2 regions of the Paenibacillus sp. strain BS8-2 genome follow, and region 1 is predicted to be linked to the other one. Evidence: a T-box and tRNA genes for the amino acid it is inferred to sense, from the RefSeq annotation. Region 1 holds a T-box; the other holds one or more tRNA genes.
What was found. The T-box of region 1 lies ahead of ACX1C1_RS25035 (valine--tRNA ligase). A T-box ahead of a tRNA ligase gene usually reads a tRNA of that ligase, here a tRNA-Val.

Region 1 (7,269 bases):
GAATAATTTGATCCGCTTTGAAGGTAGCATCCTCATCGATGCCATAAGTGACAAGAGCAGACGAATGAGCATTGTTTTCCGTTCCCCATACTTTGGGAAGCAGCTCGCGTACGATTGGATCATCCGCACATACGATTGCTTTGCCGCCTTCTCTCACCTGACTCAAGAACTGAACATAAGCCGACTTTAGCTTCTCGAAATCGCCATCATAATTTTCTAGATGATCGGGCTCAATATTCGTCACAATCGCCATCGACGGATGATAATGCAAGAAGGAACCATCGCTTTCATCCGCTTCTGCAACGACGTATTCGCCTTTGCCCGCTTTGGCATTGGTGCCGACGTTAACAATCTCGCCGCCGATAATGTAAGTAGGATCGATTCCACAGGTTTCCATGACGAGTGCGATCATCGAAGAGGTTGTTGTTTTGCCATGCGCGCCAGCAACAGCCACACCTTTGCCCGCATTCATCAGCCTTGCGAGCATTTGGGATCGATGCAGAACGGGAATATTGAGCGCTTCTGCAGCTTTACGTTCTACATTATCGCTAGTTAGCGCCGTCGAATAAACGACGAGATCCGCTCCCTTGACATGTTCGGGCTGATGCCCGATGAAAATATCCGCACCTTTGGCGGCAAGCTTCTCCGTTAACTCTTGGCTAGCAACGTCCGAGCCAGTTACCTTATACCCCATCTCCAACATAACGCGGGCGATCGCGCTCATTCCGTAGCCGCCAATTCCGATGAAATGAACGTGTTCTGCACTGTTCAAAGACGGTTCACCAACCTTTTTCAGCAGCCGAGCCAGATAGCAGGGAAGCGCGCACGTCCGCTATCAAATATAGCGTTCCTGTCACGACCCCGAGATCCTCGTTCCCGGTAAATTGCTGTAATTTGTTTAATGCTTGCTGCCAATTCTTTTCGATCACGATTTCTGCAAGAGGAAGCTCGGGCATACTCTGACGCATTTCCTGGACGATCAAAGCCAGGTCCTGCGCTTCCATGCGCATGCGATAATCAGGTTCGGTCAAGATAAGCGTATCCACTATAGGTAGTATATGCTTCAAAGTCTCCCGATGATTCTTATTCTCCAGCATCCCCATCATAAGATGCAGCTTCTTGTATGTGTACGTCGATTTCAGCGTAGCAGCAAGACTCTCCGCACCTTCCGGATTATGTGCGCCGTCAATCACAATACGAGGATTGCGGCTTACCATCTCCAGCCTTCCCGGCCAGGCCGTCTTGCGCAGGCCATCACGCATCGCCTCATCATCCAGCACCAGCGCATTGTATTGACGCAGTACTTCGAGTCCCATTACGGCCGTCGCCGCGTTGGTGCGCTGATGCGAACCATTGAGCGTAATCGTAAGCGGCTCGATATGACGGAATAAACCCTCGAAGCGGAAGGTTTGCTCATCCTCGCGAACATCCTGTGGCTTCTCCTCGAAGTGCTCACCTATCAAATAGAAAGACGATTTGCGTTCAGCAGCCGTCCGGCGAAGCACTTCGATCACTTCAGGCTGGGTAGCCGCACTGACAATGGGAACACCCGGCTTAATAATGCCAGCTTTCTCTGCAGCAACCGCTTCAAGAGAATCACCCAGACGATCCATATGATCATGGCCTATATTCGTAATAATAGATAGAACTGGATAAACAATGTTGGTCACATCCATCCTGCCACCAAGCCCAGTCTCCCATACAACATAATCGGGGAATGTTACTTTGGCAAAGTAGAGGATCGCCAGTGCCGTAGAAACCTCAAACATCGTGGGCGAACCCAGTTCCGTCTCCGCTATTGCATCCACATGTGGGCGAAGGTCATTGGCGAGCCTTAGCAGTGTTTCCTCTTCGATGTCGACACCGTTATATTGAAATCTGTTCGTAAATTTCGTAATGTACGGCGAAGTAAACGTACCAACGTCATACCCGCCTTCTATGAGCGTGCTGGTCAAATATGCACAGGTGGATCCCTTTCCATTTGTGCCTGCTACATGGATGAACTTAAGTCGTCGATGCGGATTGCCTACTCTCTCCATCAACGCTTCAATTCGCTCTAGACCCGGACGAATGCCAAAAGGAATAAGCCCAGTAATCCATTCTACCGCTTCACGGTAGGAGGACAGCGAAGCAGCCGCTGTCCCGTTGTTTCCTTCAACCGTCATGCCTAACCCTTCTTCCTTGCCGCGGTCGCGGCGATTAACCGCGCAGTTCCGAGATCCGCGCAAGCACCTTGTCGCGTTTCTCCGCGTAGTCGTTCATCTTCGCTTTTTCTTCTTCAATTACTTTCGCCGGCGCTTTCGCTACGAAACCTTCGTTGCCAAGCTTCTTCTCGACGCGTTCAACTTCGCCGATCAACGTCTTCAGCTCTTTCTCGAGACGAGCGATTTCCTGCGCGATATCAAGCAAACCTGCAAGCGGTAGATATAGCTCGGCGCCCGTCACGATCGCGGTCATCGCTTTGTCCGGAGCGGCAAGATCCCGTCCGATCTCAAGAAGCGACGTTCCGCAGAACCGTTTGATAAACTCTTCGTTGCGAGTAAAAATCGTTTCTTCGGCTTCGCCGGCAGGCTTGATCAACAGCTCTACCTTCTTGCTCATCGGCACGTTCACTTCTGCACGGATATTACGAATGGAGCGGATCATCTCCATTAACAGCTCCATCTCTTTGACCGCTTCCGGAGCTTCAAGCGACGTCTCGTACATCGGCCATTCCGCCAGCGTAATTGTCTCGCCAACATGAGGCAGATGCTGCCAAATTTCTTCGCTGATAAACGGCATGAACGGATGAATCAAACGTTGTGTACGATCCAGCACATAAGCAAGGACGGATTGCGTCGCGCGTCGCGCAGCCTCGTCTGCCCCATTCAGGCTCAGCTTGGAGAATTCGATATACCAGTCACATAGGTCATCCCAGATGAAGTTGTAGAGAACGCGGCCAGTCTCGCCAAACTCATAGCTGTCGATTAATCGAGTAACATCTCGAGCCGTCTCGTTTAATCGATGCAGAATCCAGCGGTCTGCTGTTCCCAATTGCACATCGATATTGATGTCCGCAGCAGTGAATCCTTCTAGATTCATAAGCGCGAATCGTGATGCGTTCCATATTTTGTTGGCAAAGTTGCGGGCTTGCTCTACCTTCTCGTAGCGGAAGCGGAGATCCTGCCCAGGCGTGCTGCCCGTCGAAATCATAAAACGCATGGCATCGGCGCCATACTGCTCAATCACTTCCAGCGGGTCTACCCCGTTACCAAGCGACTTGGACATCTTTTGTCCATCCTTGTCGCGTACGAGACCGTGCATCAGTACGTCCTTGAACGGCATCTCGTCCGTGAATTCCAAGGCGGTGAAGATCATGCGCGCCACCCAGAAATAAATAATATCATAACCCGTTACGAGAACATCCGTCGGGTAATAACGTTTCAAGTCATTGGTTTGGTCCGGCCAACCAAGCGTTGAGAACGGCCATAAAGCGGAGCTGAACCATGTGTCAAGCACATCGTTATCCTGACGAAGATGGTCGCCTTGCATATCCTCGCGAGAAACGTTGATCTCGCCTGTCGCATCATCGTACCAAGCCGGGATCCGGTGACCCCACCAGAGCTGACGGGAAATACACCAGTCGCGTACATTCTCGATCCAGTTCAGATATGTTTTCTCGAAGCGCTCCGGTACGAATTGTACGCCTTTGCCGGACTTCTGGGCAGCAATTGCAGCTTCCGCGAGCGGTTTCATCGCCACGAACCATTGCGTCGACAGATACGGCTCGACTACCGCGCCGCTGCGTTCACTATGACCAACCTGATGCACATGATCCTCAATCAGGACACATACGCCTTGCTCTTGCAGATCCTTTACAAGCTGCTTGCGACAATCGAATCGGTCCAGGCCTTGGTATGGACCCGCTTCCGCATTCATGACGCCGGATTCATCCATTACCGTAATTTGTTGCAGGCTGTGGCGCTCACCTACCTCGAAGTCGTTAGGATCATGCGCCGGAGTAATCTTAACCGCGCCAGAACCAAAGTCCTTCTCAACGTACTCGTCCGCAATAATCGGAATTTCTCTGCCGATTACCGGCAACACAATCATCGATCCAATCAGATGAGCATATCGCTCGTCTTCAGGATGTACCGCAACCGCTGAATCGCCGAGCATCGTTTCCGGTCTTGTCGTTGCAACGGTGATATGACCCGATCCATCCTTAAGCGGATAGCGCAAATGATACAAATGACCGTTAAGCTCTTTATATTCAACCTCGATATCCGACAACGCCGTACGAGCGGCCGGATCCCAGTTAATGATTTTTTTGCCGCGGTAGATCAATCCTTTTTCATAAAGACGCACGAACACTTCGCGAACAGCCTTGGACAAACCTTCGTCAAGCGTGAATCGTTCTCTGGAGTAGTCTAATGACAAACCCATCTTCGCCCATTGCGAGCGAATCGTGTCCGCGTACTGGTCCTTCCACTCCCATACCTTCTCGAGGAACGCTTCCCGGCCCAGATCATGACGCGTAATGCCTTGCTCGCGCAGCTTCTGTTCCACCTTTGTTTGTGTCGCGATTCCAGCATGGTCCGTCCCCGGAAGCCACAATGCATCGTAGCCTTGCATCCGTTTCGTGCGAATCAGTATATCTTGCAGCGTGAAGTCGAGCGCATGACCGATATGCAGCATCCCCGTTACGTTAGGAGGAGGAATGACAATCGTATATGGATCTGCTTCGGGTCTCTTTCCCGCTTGAAAATAATTGCCTTCCACCCAGTACGAGTACCATTTCTGCTCCGCCGATTTGGGGTCGTACGTCGTAGGCATTGCTGATTTGTTCTCCATGTCAGACATTGTTTCATCTCCCATTCATTCTTCTGCGCGTATCAATCTCCATCGTGAGTTGACCCTCACCATTCCAAAAAAAAATCAAAAAAACCTCTCGCCCGTAAAGGACGAAAGGTTATCTTCCGTGGTACCACCTTTGTTCCGTATGTCTAGACATACGGCACTTGGAGCAGATAACGGCTGCGACCGACCCCACCTGGGCAAGAAAACACGACAATTCCTCATCGGCTCCGCTTTAAGCTGGGTGACTCCGGGGCGACTCGTATGCAGTCCGATCCTGCAGAACCTCTCAGCGTAACGATTCTGCTCTCTGAAGGTATACTGCGTACTACTCCCCTTCAATGTCTTTCGTATAAAGATATCCATCACTTCTATACATACATATGCTCTATCATACATTTGTTAACGAACAGAGTCAACATTAGGCGCCATATTGGGACAATAGATCCAAGCTAAGACATGGCAAGCCTATATTCAAGCGCTCGCAATCGGCCAACAACAAAAGAAGCTGCCTCGTTCAGGTCGCAATTCGACCACCAGAGACAACTTCTATCGGTTTAACGAATATAGCATTTTAGAAGAAAGTCCTGAGGACGTCCTTCACGGATGCCTTGTATTCAGCGAGACGCTTCATCCGCACCATTCATACTGTCTATGAATGGTCGGCTATCCGCTTTTTCCGTATCGTTAAGGGATGTATAATAACTGCCCTTCTTCAACAGCCGACTCATGCAGCCTATTAAAATTCAAGATTTCCCTTGGATTCAGGCTGTATCGAACGGCAATTTGCTCCAGCGTCTCTTCCTTCTGAACAATGCACATTCTTATCTTACGGAACTCGTTATGCTCAGGCTGGTTACTGAGGAATAACTTCTTCCACTCGATCTCCTCTTCGATGGCGGTCGCCCTCGAGCTGTTCTGAGCCTCTTGCTGCTCCTGATTCACTTGTTCAGCAGCTTCTCTCAGCGCCTGCTCGCGCCGGCTGGATTGCAAGATCGCACGGTAACCGACTTCAGGCTGCCCATTGTCGCTGCCGGTTGCTGATTTACCCGAAAACGCAATCTGGACCTCCTCCGGCTTCCGGGATATCTGCTCCTGCTGCTCTTGCTCGATCGCAACGTTGAGAACTTCTTCTTCCTGCTGCTCGATTCGGATCTCTTCGCCAGCAGTTGCGTAGTTCTCCTCGGTTGACTGAAGCGCAGCCTCCTCTTCGGGGCGTACAATACCTTGCTCCCCTGGCGCCGAGTATTGGATTTCGGATGACCACGGCTGGGAGCCGGATGCCGGCACCTCCGCATTAGACTGAGCCTGCTTCTGACCCGATTCGGCTAGGGCGCTCCACTGCAGCCAGCTATCGCTTCCGGACTGCTGCGATGCGATTGTAATCTCGCGAGCATCTCCCCCGCTTTCGATTGCCGAGGCCTCCGCTATGTAGCTCTGCTCGTCCTGCTCTGCTTGAAACTGTGGCGGAGACAGATCACGTCCTGTGTAATCCTGCTGCGGCTGTTGCGGCTGTGGCGGCGACCAGAATTGAGGAACGGCCCCATATCCACCCTGCACAATGTTGCCGAACGCATCCGTCGCATACGGCTGAGCTTGCTGCCCAAAGTTCTCTGGCAATTCCTCATTCTCCGCTTCCCGTTCATGCGTTGCTGTGAACGGCTCCTCTTGCCATGACTGGATTTGTTCCTCTACGGAATCGACAGTGATGCCTCTCAGCGACAACACGCCTGTAACATTGAGCGTGCGTGCGGAGATCAGATCCACATCGAAGTTATCGATCTCGATGGAGATGTCATCCAGCCTCGTAACACGGTTCATTGGCAACGAAATTTCCACAGGAATCCAATGCTCGAGCGTAAGAGGTCCCACGATCGCATTCTGACTCCGGTAGACCCCGCTAAGCAGCAACTGCCCCTTTAGGACAGCGTGATCTCCCTGATCGATCACCTGAATGCGGGGAACTAACTCAATCTCCTCCAACTCGTCTATCGCCGCGACATCATCAGGCAGATGAACGCGTTCATACACGTCAAATCGCAATCCGTTATTTTGATTCGACACGCCAAAGTCCTCCCTTCTCATCCTTAATGCTTGGTCTAATGGCACATACACTACTTATCTATATGGTCCAACAAGCGGGAGCATGACTGTCATTTTCAAAGACGGACTACCTATTATAAAGTTTCGTCAGCCATATCGGCCAAGCGGAACGTACCTCTATCCTCAAGCCAGTCAGCGGGTGCGGGAAGATCAGCAGCTCACCATGCAGTGCTTGATGCCCTAGCTCGTCCGTCCGTCTGCCGCCATATTGGATATCTCCTAGCAATGGATGCCCAATATGGCTCATATGAACACGAATCTGATGCGTTCTGCCTGTCTCCAGCTCTACTCTCGCAATGGAATATGGATCCGAAGCAAAGATTCGCTCAT
Region 2 (7,269 bases), 620 kb from region 1:
TGGCGTACGTTTTTTGCCTTAATCATTTTCAATTCATTTTTTAGTAAATAATGCTTGACTGGTAAGGTTCACCTGTAGTATATTAATTGATGTCGCCATTAAAGATGTTGAAGTTTCAATTGGTTAAACGTCGCGGGGTGGAGCAGCTCGGTAGCTCGTCGGGCTCATAACCCGAAGGCCGCAGGTTCAAATCCTGCCCCCGCAACCAACTCGACTATTACGTTATAATAACGTCTTTCGAGGGCCCTTAGCTCAGTTGGTTAGAGCGGTCGGCTCATAACCGATTGGTCGGGGGTTCGAGTCCCTCAGGGCCCACCATTATAAACCTCTCACATCCATTACCATGCCGGGGTGGCGGAACTGGCAGACGCACAGGACTTAAAATCCTGCGGTGGGTGACCACCGTACGGGTTCGATTCCCGTCCTCGGCACTTCTTTAAAACTTTAAAGCAATTACATAGTATGGAACAAAACCTCCTTTGTAGATCTGATCTAATCAGATTGTTGAAGGGGGTTTTTGTTTGTGATGATTTCCACTATTTAGACGTGGCTGAGCTACAACAATTTGTCTTGATGCTTCGTCTAATTGAATAAGAGTAACAGTAACGAATAGAATTGCTCATATGGAAAATGTTTCAAATGGAATTAAAGTGGGGAATTCATTTATAAGGGCGCCTTGCATGTAAATCGGTATGGGGGTGAATCGAATTGTTGGATGAAAGGGCAATCAAGATACTAAGTATTTTTTACACGTTATACCGGTATGATCCAGCACGCGTTGATCTAGATCGGTTGGCGCGTTTATTCGGTGGATCAAAGTCCATTATCGTACAGGCTCTTCGTACATTAGCCGAAGCACAATATATTGCATGGGATGAGAGAACGAACATCATTAGAGTAGTATGAGCCTACAACTCTAATCGCATAATAAAAATCCTTCTACGTTCGTATTGTACATCTGTACACACGATCGAGAAGGATTTTATTTTGATCAATCAATTTGCTTTGTATCTCAATCGGGCATTATGTGCAAGGTGTTGATTATTTGCTACTGCTAACACTGCCATCTGATGAACCAGATGATCCTGAGCCTGCAGAACCTGGCAAAGAAGAGCCTATTGCCTCAGCAAGCACTGGTTTCAGCTTCGCATCCACATAGGTGGACACTTTAGCTTCTTTAATGACTTGAGGATACATTTTGTCAGGGTCTGGCAGCAGAACTTCCAGGTTTAGAATAGCTTGATCACCTTCGAATGTAATAGAAGTAATCTTGAGACCATAACCAGGGTTAGGCAGTTGGGCGGTTACGGTCACTTTGTTGATATCTGCATTTACAGTTTCTACATTAAGCTTAAGATCATATGCTGGAAGCTCTGGTTCCGGCTCGATGGGCGCCACTTCCTTTACGTATTGGATACCGTCATGCAGCCATGCTGCCGCAACGCCGCGAGTGATCGCTTGTTTAGGGTAGAACATTTGATCCTTGTCAACGGACGCCACTTCAATGATGAGAAGCTTCTGAATGCTGTTCATATACATCGTATCCACATCAGACTCATCTTCAACAATTTTGTAGATTTCGATGAAGGCATACTCGCCTTTCGTCATCATGGCTTTGAATAGATGATGCGCAAATTGTTCTTTTGTTATTAGATCTGTTGCTTTCACATCTTTAGGGATATCTAATCCATAATGTGCGGCAATGACGAACGCTTTCGAGTACCACGCATCGTCCTCAAGGTTAGGGTGGTTGTCGCTAGCTAACGGCATTCGGATGAAAGTGATATCATCGATATTTAGATTCAAACCTTTTACAATCATGGATACAGCGGAAGCGTAATTCAACGATTCGCCTGGCTTATAGGAGCCGTCACCGAAGCCGCTAAGTATACCTTGTTCCTTCAGGGCATTAATTTTGTTGGCGTTGGGATCTTTGGATACATCGGAGAAAGCAAAGACGGTTTGTCCTAGCGAAAACACGAGAATCGCAATGATCGCAATCATAAACAGGGGTTTCTTCTTCATCAGGTCACCTCGATTTGAATTCATATTGCAGCTGCAACCTTACTGACGGTAAGTTTAACCAAAATGTTGCAAGGGGAGCTTCGAAAATAACTATTGACTAGCATTGCCACATTTGATATATTATATCTTGTCACTTCAATTCGATCTGTTAGCTCAGCTGGGAGAGCACTATCTTGACAGGGTAGGGGTCAGTGGTTCGAGCCCACTACAGATCATACCGAAAAGTCCTGAGAAATCAGGGCTTTTTTCTTTTTCTATAACCGGAATGGTCTGATAGCAATCGCAAATGAAATACTTGTAATACGAATTTGATACGAATGTCTATCAATTAATAGTGAGTGTCCCTTTCGCAACGGTAGCAGGCAATTAGGTCACGAATATGCTAGCTAACAGTCACCTTCAAATGAAGGTGGCTTTTTTTGGCTTGAAGCATGTCGCAGCATTTTGTGGGGTGGACTCTCATGATTATCTGAGGCAGCCATGCATAATCGCCCAAGACGAGTTTAGTATCGTATTGACCTATAAAAGAAAAGACAGCCATAGTGCGGAATGGGGGCTGGCTCTTTACAATACAAATAATGGGGGTGTTCAAGTGAAAGAACAGGGATTGTTGGCGTCGGCCAAGCAGTTAGCCGACCAGCTGATCGAATGGAGAAGGGACTTTCATCGGAATCCTGAATTAGGTTATGAGGAGATGCGAACCTCCGGCATCGTTGCGGAGCATCTTCGCGACTTAGGACTCGACGTTCGCACGGGAGTTGGCGGCACTGGAGTCGTCGGGCTTATACGCGGCGAGCTTCCGGGACCTACGTTCCTTCTTCGGGCGGATATGGATGCGCTGCCGATTCCGGATGCGAAGCAAGTGGAATACCGTTCCAGGGTGGAGGGCAAATCGCATCTATGCGGACATGACGCCCACACGTCCATGCTGATGGGAGCGGCTAAGCTGCTGGTGGATAGAGGGTTGAAGAGGGGCAACATCAAGTTTATGTTTCAACCGGCCGAGGAAGGCGGAGCCGGCGCGAACGCCATGATACGGGACGGCTTGCTCGAAGAGCCCAAAGTCGACGCCGCTGCGGCGCTTCACGTCTCACCGATGTTCAAGGTCGGCCGCGTCGCGGCGGCAAAGGGACCAGCCTGGGCGGCTACCCAATCGCTCCGAATCAAGATCATTGGCCGTGGAGGACATGCGGCAAGTCCGCACCAGACGGTCGATGCCATCGCGATCGCCGCGCAAGTGATAACGGCGCTGCAGCATGTTGCAAGCCGTCAAGTCGATCCGCTGGATTCGGTTGTCGTTACGATCGGGAAGATGAACGGAGGGCATGCGGTTAATGCGATCGCTTCGGAAGCGGAGCTGCTGGGAACGGTAAGGACATTGAATCCCGAGCTGCGCGAACAGATGAGGGGAAGGATCGAGACGATCGTCAAAGGCGTCACTGAAGCATTCGGCGCCGGATATGAGCTGGAGCTGAGGGATGGCTATCCCATCGTCGTGAACGATGGCGAGATGTACGAGTTGTTCGCGAGAACGAGCGAAGACACGCTTGGTACAGGCCACTATGAGACGATCAAGCCGACGATGGGCGGGGAAGATTTTTCGTTCGTCGCGCGTCAGGTGCCGGCCGTCATGTTTCGACTCGGAACCCGCAGCGGAGATGAAACCGCTTACCCATTGCATCACCCTTCGTTCGATCTGGATGAAAGCGCGATGCCGCTCGGAGCGGCCATGCTGGCCTCGATCGCGATCCGCTACCTGGAAGAGGGGGACGATTCCGCTTGCTGAACATGTATAACACAAGGAAGCAGTTCCTGGAGAAGGAATGCGAGCTAGCCGTTCTACCTGTCGGCGCGATCGAGCAACACGGCAGCCACTTACCGGTGGGAACGGACGCGATTATCGCCCAAGAAATCGCTGCCCGATTGGCTAGGCGGCTACATGGCTACTTGCTTCCTTGTCTAAGCATTTCGTCCTCCATCGAACATCGGGAGAGCAAGGGAACCGTCTATTTGCGGTCGGATACGCTTGCGCTGGTCATTTGGGATATCGCGGAGTCCCTTCGGTACTCGGGCTTCCGCCGTTTGATTGTTTTTACCGGGCATGGAGGCAATTGGATCCTGAAGCCGACTATTCGCCAGATGAACCGGGATTACGAAGAACGCGGCTTGGAGATGGACGTGATTCTCATTCCTTCTAATATCGCGGGTGCGCGCCAAGGCGACATCCTGAACCATGTGCAGCACGACCTTCATGCCGGCGAGAAAGAAACGTCCATCATGCTTCATCTTTGTCCGGAACATGTTGCGGACATCGTACCCGAGACGGCTCATACATCGGTTCCTCAGGATTATATGGATTATTTCGACGTCATCGACATTACCAAAGACGGCTATTGGGGCTTTCCGCAGGAAGCGACTGCCGACAAGGGGAAGCGGCTGCTAGACCTTATGGAGGACAGTTCGATTGCCTATTTGGAAGCGCTCGAGCAGGAGCGCTGCAGAATCGACGCTTCGAAAACGCGGTCCGACGAGACGAACTAAGGTCTTGCGCCACACATTCCGGTTTCGGGTTTTTGGATAGAATCGTCGGGCTTAAGACAATTTTGTCTAATGGTTCGTAAGCTTATTATGTGTCACGCTATGTATGACGGCAGATCCGCGGGAGGGCATGATATTCGTGAAATTTTACGTCAGCGTCGATATGGAAGGAATTGCGGGAATCGCGTACAAGGAGCAGATCATGCGGGGAGAAGCCTTATATCAGGAAGCCAGGCAGCTGCTAACGGATGAGGTGAACGCCGTCGTGGAGGGACTGGTCCAAGCGGGGGCCAAGGAGATTATTGTCAAGGATGCCCACGCGCTAGGATACAACTTTTTGTTCGACCGCCTGCATCCGGCCGCCTCGTACGTTGTCGGTCCGCTGGCGATGTCGTCGCGTTTTCTTGGGCTAGATTCCACGTTCGACGGCGCGCTGCTGATCGGTTATCACGGCATGGCCGGCACGGAAGGAGCGATCCTGGATCATTCTTGGAGCATTGCCGATATATTCGGGCTGGAGCTTAACGGAACGCCGATCGGCGAGATCGGGTTCGAAGCGCTGCTATTCGGCGTTCACGACGTGCCGATTATTTTCGTATCGGGCGACGACAAAACCTGCGCTGAAGCGAACAAGCAATTGGGAACGGTGTTTACCTACGAAACCAAAAAAGCAGCCGGACGCCATTCTGGATTGCTAAAGGCGCCGAAGCGGGTTCAACAGGAAATCGGAGAGTCCGTGATGGAAGCCGTAAGGCGAAGAAAGGAATGCAAACCGTACAGCTTGCCGGCTCCCTATGAAATGAAGATTACGTATGTAAATACAAGCTTGGCAGATACCCGCTACTACGACGACAAGGATGCGGTTCGGCTGGACGGACGAACAAAGCTGATTAAGGATACGGATCTGCTGCGGCTATTCTCGAGAACGTTTGGATAAGGCTCCTCGGTTGTCGGACTTTTGAACTGCGGAGTTGTCATATGAAGCGAATGCAGGAAGGGGATCAATCCGATGGTGTTAAATCGATTAGGCGTATTGACGGACGAAGTATCCGACCGTTACGAGGAAGCGCTCGATTGGGCGGCGGAGCAGGGCCTCAGCCACGTTGAAGTGCGGATGGTGGGCGGGCGCAATGTCGCGGAGCTTACCGACGAGGAAGCAACCGAGATCCGCCGCCAAGCTGAAGCAAGGGGGCTGTACATATCGGCCGTCGCGTCGCCGCTGTTCAAATGCGCACTGGATCCCGGGAGGCTCGTAGCTACGGGAGATACGTTCGGCCAAAAGGAAGAAAGCGTGGAGGCTCATCACGATAAGCTGCATAGAGTGATCGAGATCGCCAAAAGGCTCGGCACTCACCGAATAAGAATTTTTTCGTTCTGGCGGGAGGAGGACCCGAGACTCCATACCGAAGAAATCGCCGTTCATCTAAGGAAGGCAGCCCGCATCGCCGCTTCGGAGGGGGTGGAGCTTCTGCTCGAGAACGAACCTTCTTGCAACGGAGGCGTCGCCGAAGAAGTGGCCGCGATCGTCCGCGCGGTCGATTCGCCTGCCTTGCGCGCGCTATGGGATCCGGGCAATGAGGCCCATACGGGCAGGGAAGCCTATCCGGCGGGCTATGATGCGCTGAAAAAGCTTGTCGGCCATGTCCATCTCAAGGATGCCTATGTAGGCCAAAACGGCAAAGGACGATGCGTGCCGCTTGGATCGGGCACCGTGCCGGTTATCGCGCAGCTTCGCGCATTGACTGCGGATGGTTACGAAGGGCTCTTTACCATCGAAACGCATTTCACGCCGGCGGGCGGAAGCAGGATGACGGGAACGCGCATCACGCTTGAAGCGTTGAAGGCACTGCTGAAGGAGGTGTAAGCGATTGACTCATAGGCGGTTCGGATTGATAGGCTGCGGAAGCATCTCGGATATGCATGCGGAGGCGATACGTCGAATCGATCATGCGAGCTTGCGGATCGTATCCAGCAGAGACGAAGCAAAAGCGAAAGCGGTTGCGGACCGGGAGCGCTGCGACTGGACCACGGATTACAAGGAATTGCTGGGCCGACCCGACGTCGATATCGTCTGCGTCACGACTTCGAGCGGCAGCCACGCGTCCATCGGGCTTGACGTGCTGAATGCAGGCAAACATTTGGTGGTGGAGAAGCCGATCGCCATGAACGCGAGGGATGCGCAAACGCTGGTCGACAAAGCCAAGGAAAAGGGACTCACTCTTTCGGTTATCTCCCAGCGTCGGCTCGAGCCTCAAAATCGAGCGATCAAGCGGGTGATGGACGGAGGCGGCCTCGGCAAGCTGCTGCTGGCCGAGGTATCGATTCCCTACTACCGCAGCCAGGCCTATTACGACAGCGCCGAATGGAGAGGAACCATCTCAGAAGATGGAGGCGTCCTGATGAATCAGGGGATCCATTGTCTGGACCTTATGCTGTGGTTTGCGGGTAACGTTCGATCGGTGTTCGGCAAGACGGCCACGCAGACCCATCACATCGAAGCAGAGGATTTGGGGCTAGCGATCTTGCGGTTTGAAGGCGGAGCTTACGGAACCGTCATGGCTTCGACTTCCGTCACTCCCGGCTACGCGGCATCGATCACGCTTTACGGCGAGAGAGGCACCATGAAGCTGGAAGGCGCGGAAATCGTGCGCTGGTCCGTTCCTGGCTGGGACGAACCGGCCAGGACGCACAAGAATAAGCTCGGCG

Region 2: it encodes a tRNA-Val, which carries the amino acid that the T-box ahead of ACX1C1_RS25035 (valine--tRNA ligase) is inferred to sense. The anticodon was not compared.

The regions. Positions count from the first base shown of each region.
Region 1 covers NZ_CM137010.1:5,786,452-5,793,720, forward strand. Annotated here, with positions in the region: gene murC (UDP-N-acetylmuramate--L-alanine ligase) at 1-772, opposite strand, end outside; gene ACX1C1_RS25030 (bifunctional folylpolyglutamate synthase/dihydrofolate synthase) at 780-2,165, opposite strand; gene ACX1C1_RS25035 (valine--tRNA ligase) at 2,200-4,842, opposite strand; T-box leader at 4,937-5,187, opposite strand; gene ACX1C1_RS25040 (LysM peptidoglycan-binding domain-containing protein) at 5,524-6,900, opposite strand; gene ACX1C1_RS25045 (RluA family pseudouridine synthase) at 7,007-7,269, opposite strand, start outside.
Region 2 covers NZ_CM137010.1:5,165,843-5,173,111, reverse strand. Annotated here, with positions in the region: gene ACX1C1_RS22640 (hypothetical protein) at 1-22, shown strand, start outside; tRNA gene ACX1C1_RS22635 (tRNA-Met) at 132-208, shown strand; tRNA gene ACX1C1_RS22630 (tRNA-Ile) at 242-318, shown strand; tRNA gene ACX1C1_RS22625 (tRNA-Leu) at 346-431, shown strand; gene ACX1C1_RS22620 (S-layer homology domain-containing protein) at 1,042-2,025, opposite strand; tRNA gene ACX1C1_RS22615 (tRNA-Val) at 2,168-2,240, shown strand; gene ACX1C1_RS22610 (M20 metallopeptidase family protein) at 2,618-3,811, shown strand; gene ACX1C1_RS22605 (creatininase family protein) at 3,814-4,566, shown strand; gene ACX1C1_RS22600 (M55 family metallopeptidase) at 4,703-5,500, shown strand; gene ACX1C1_RS22595 (sugar phosphate isomerase/epimerase family protein) at 5,573-6,427, shown strand; gene ACX1C1_RS22590 (Gfo/Idh/MocA family protein) at 6,432-7,269, shown strand, end outside.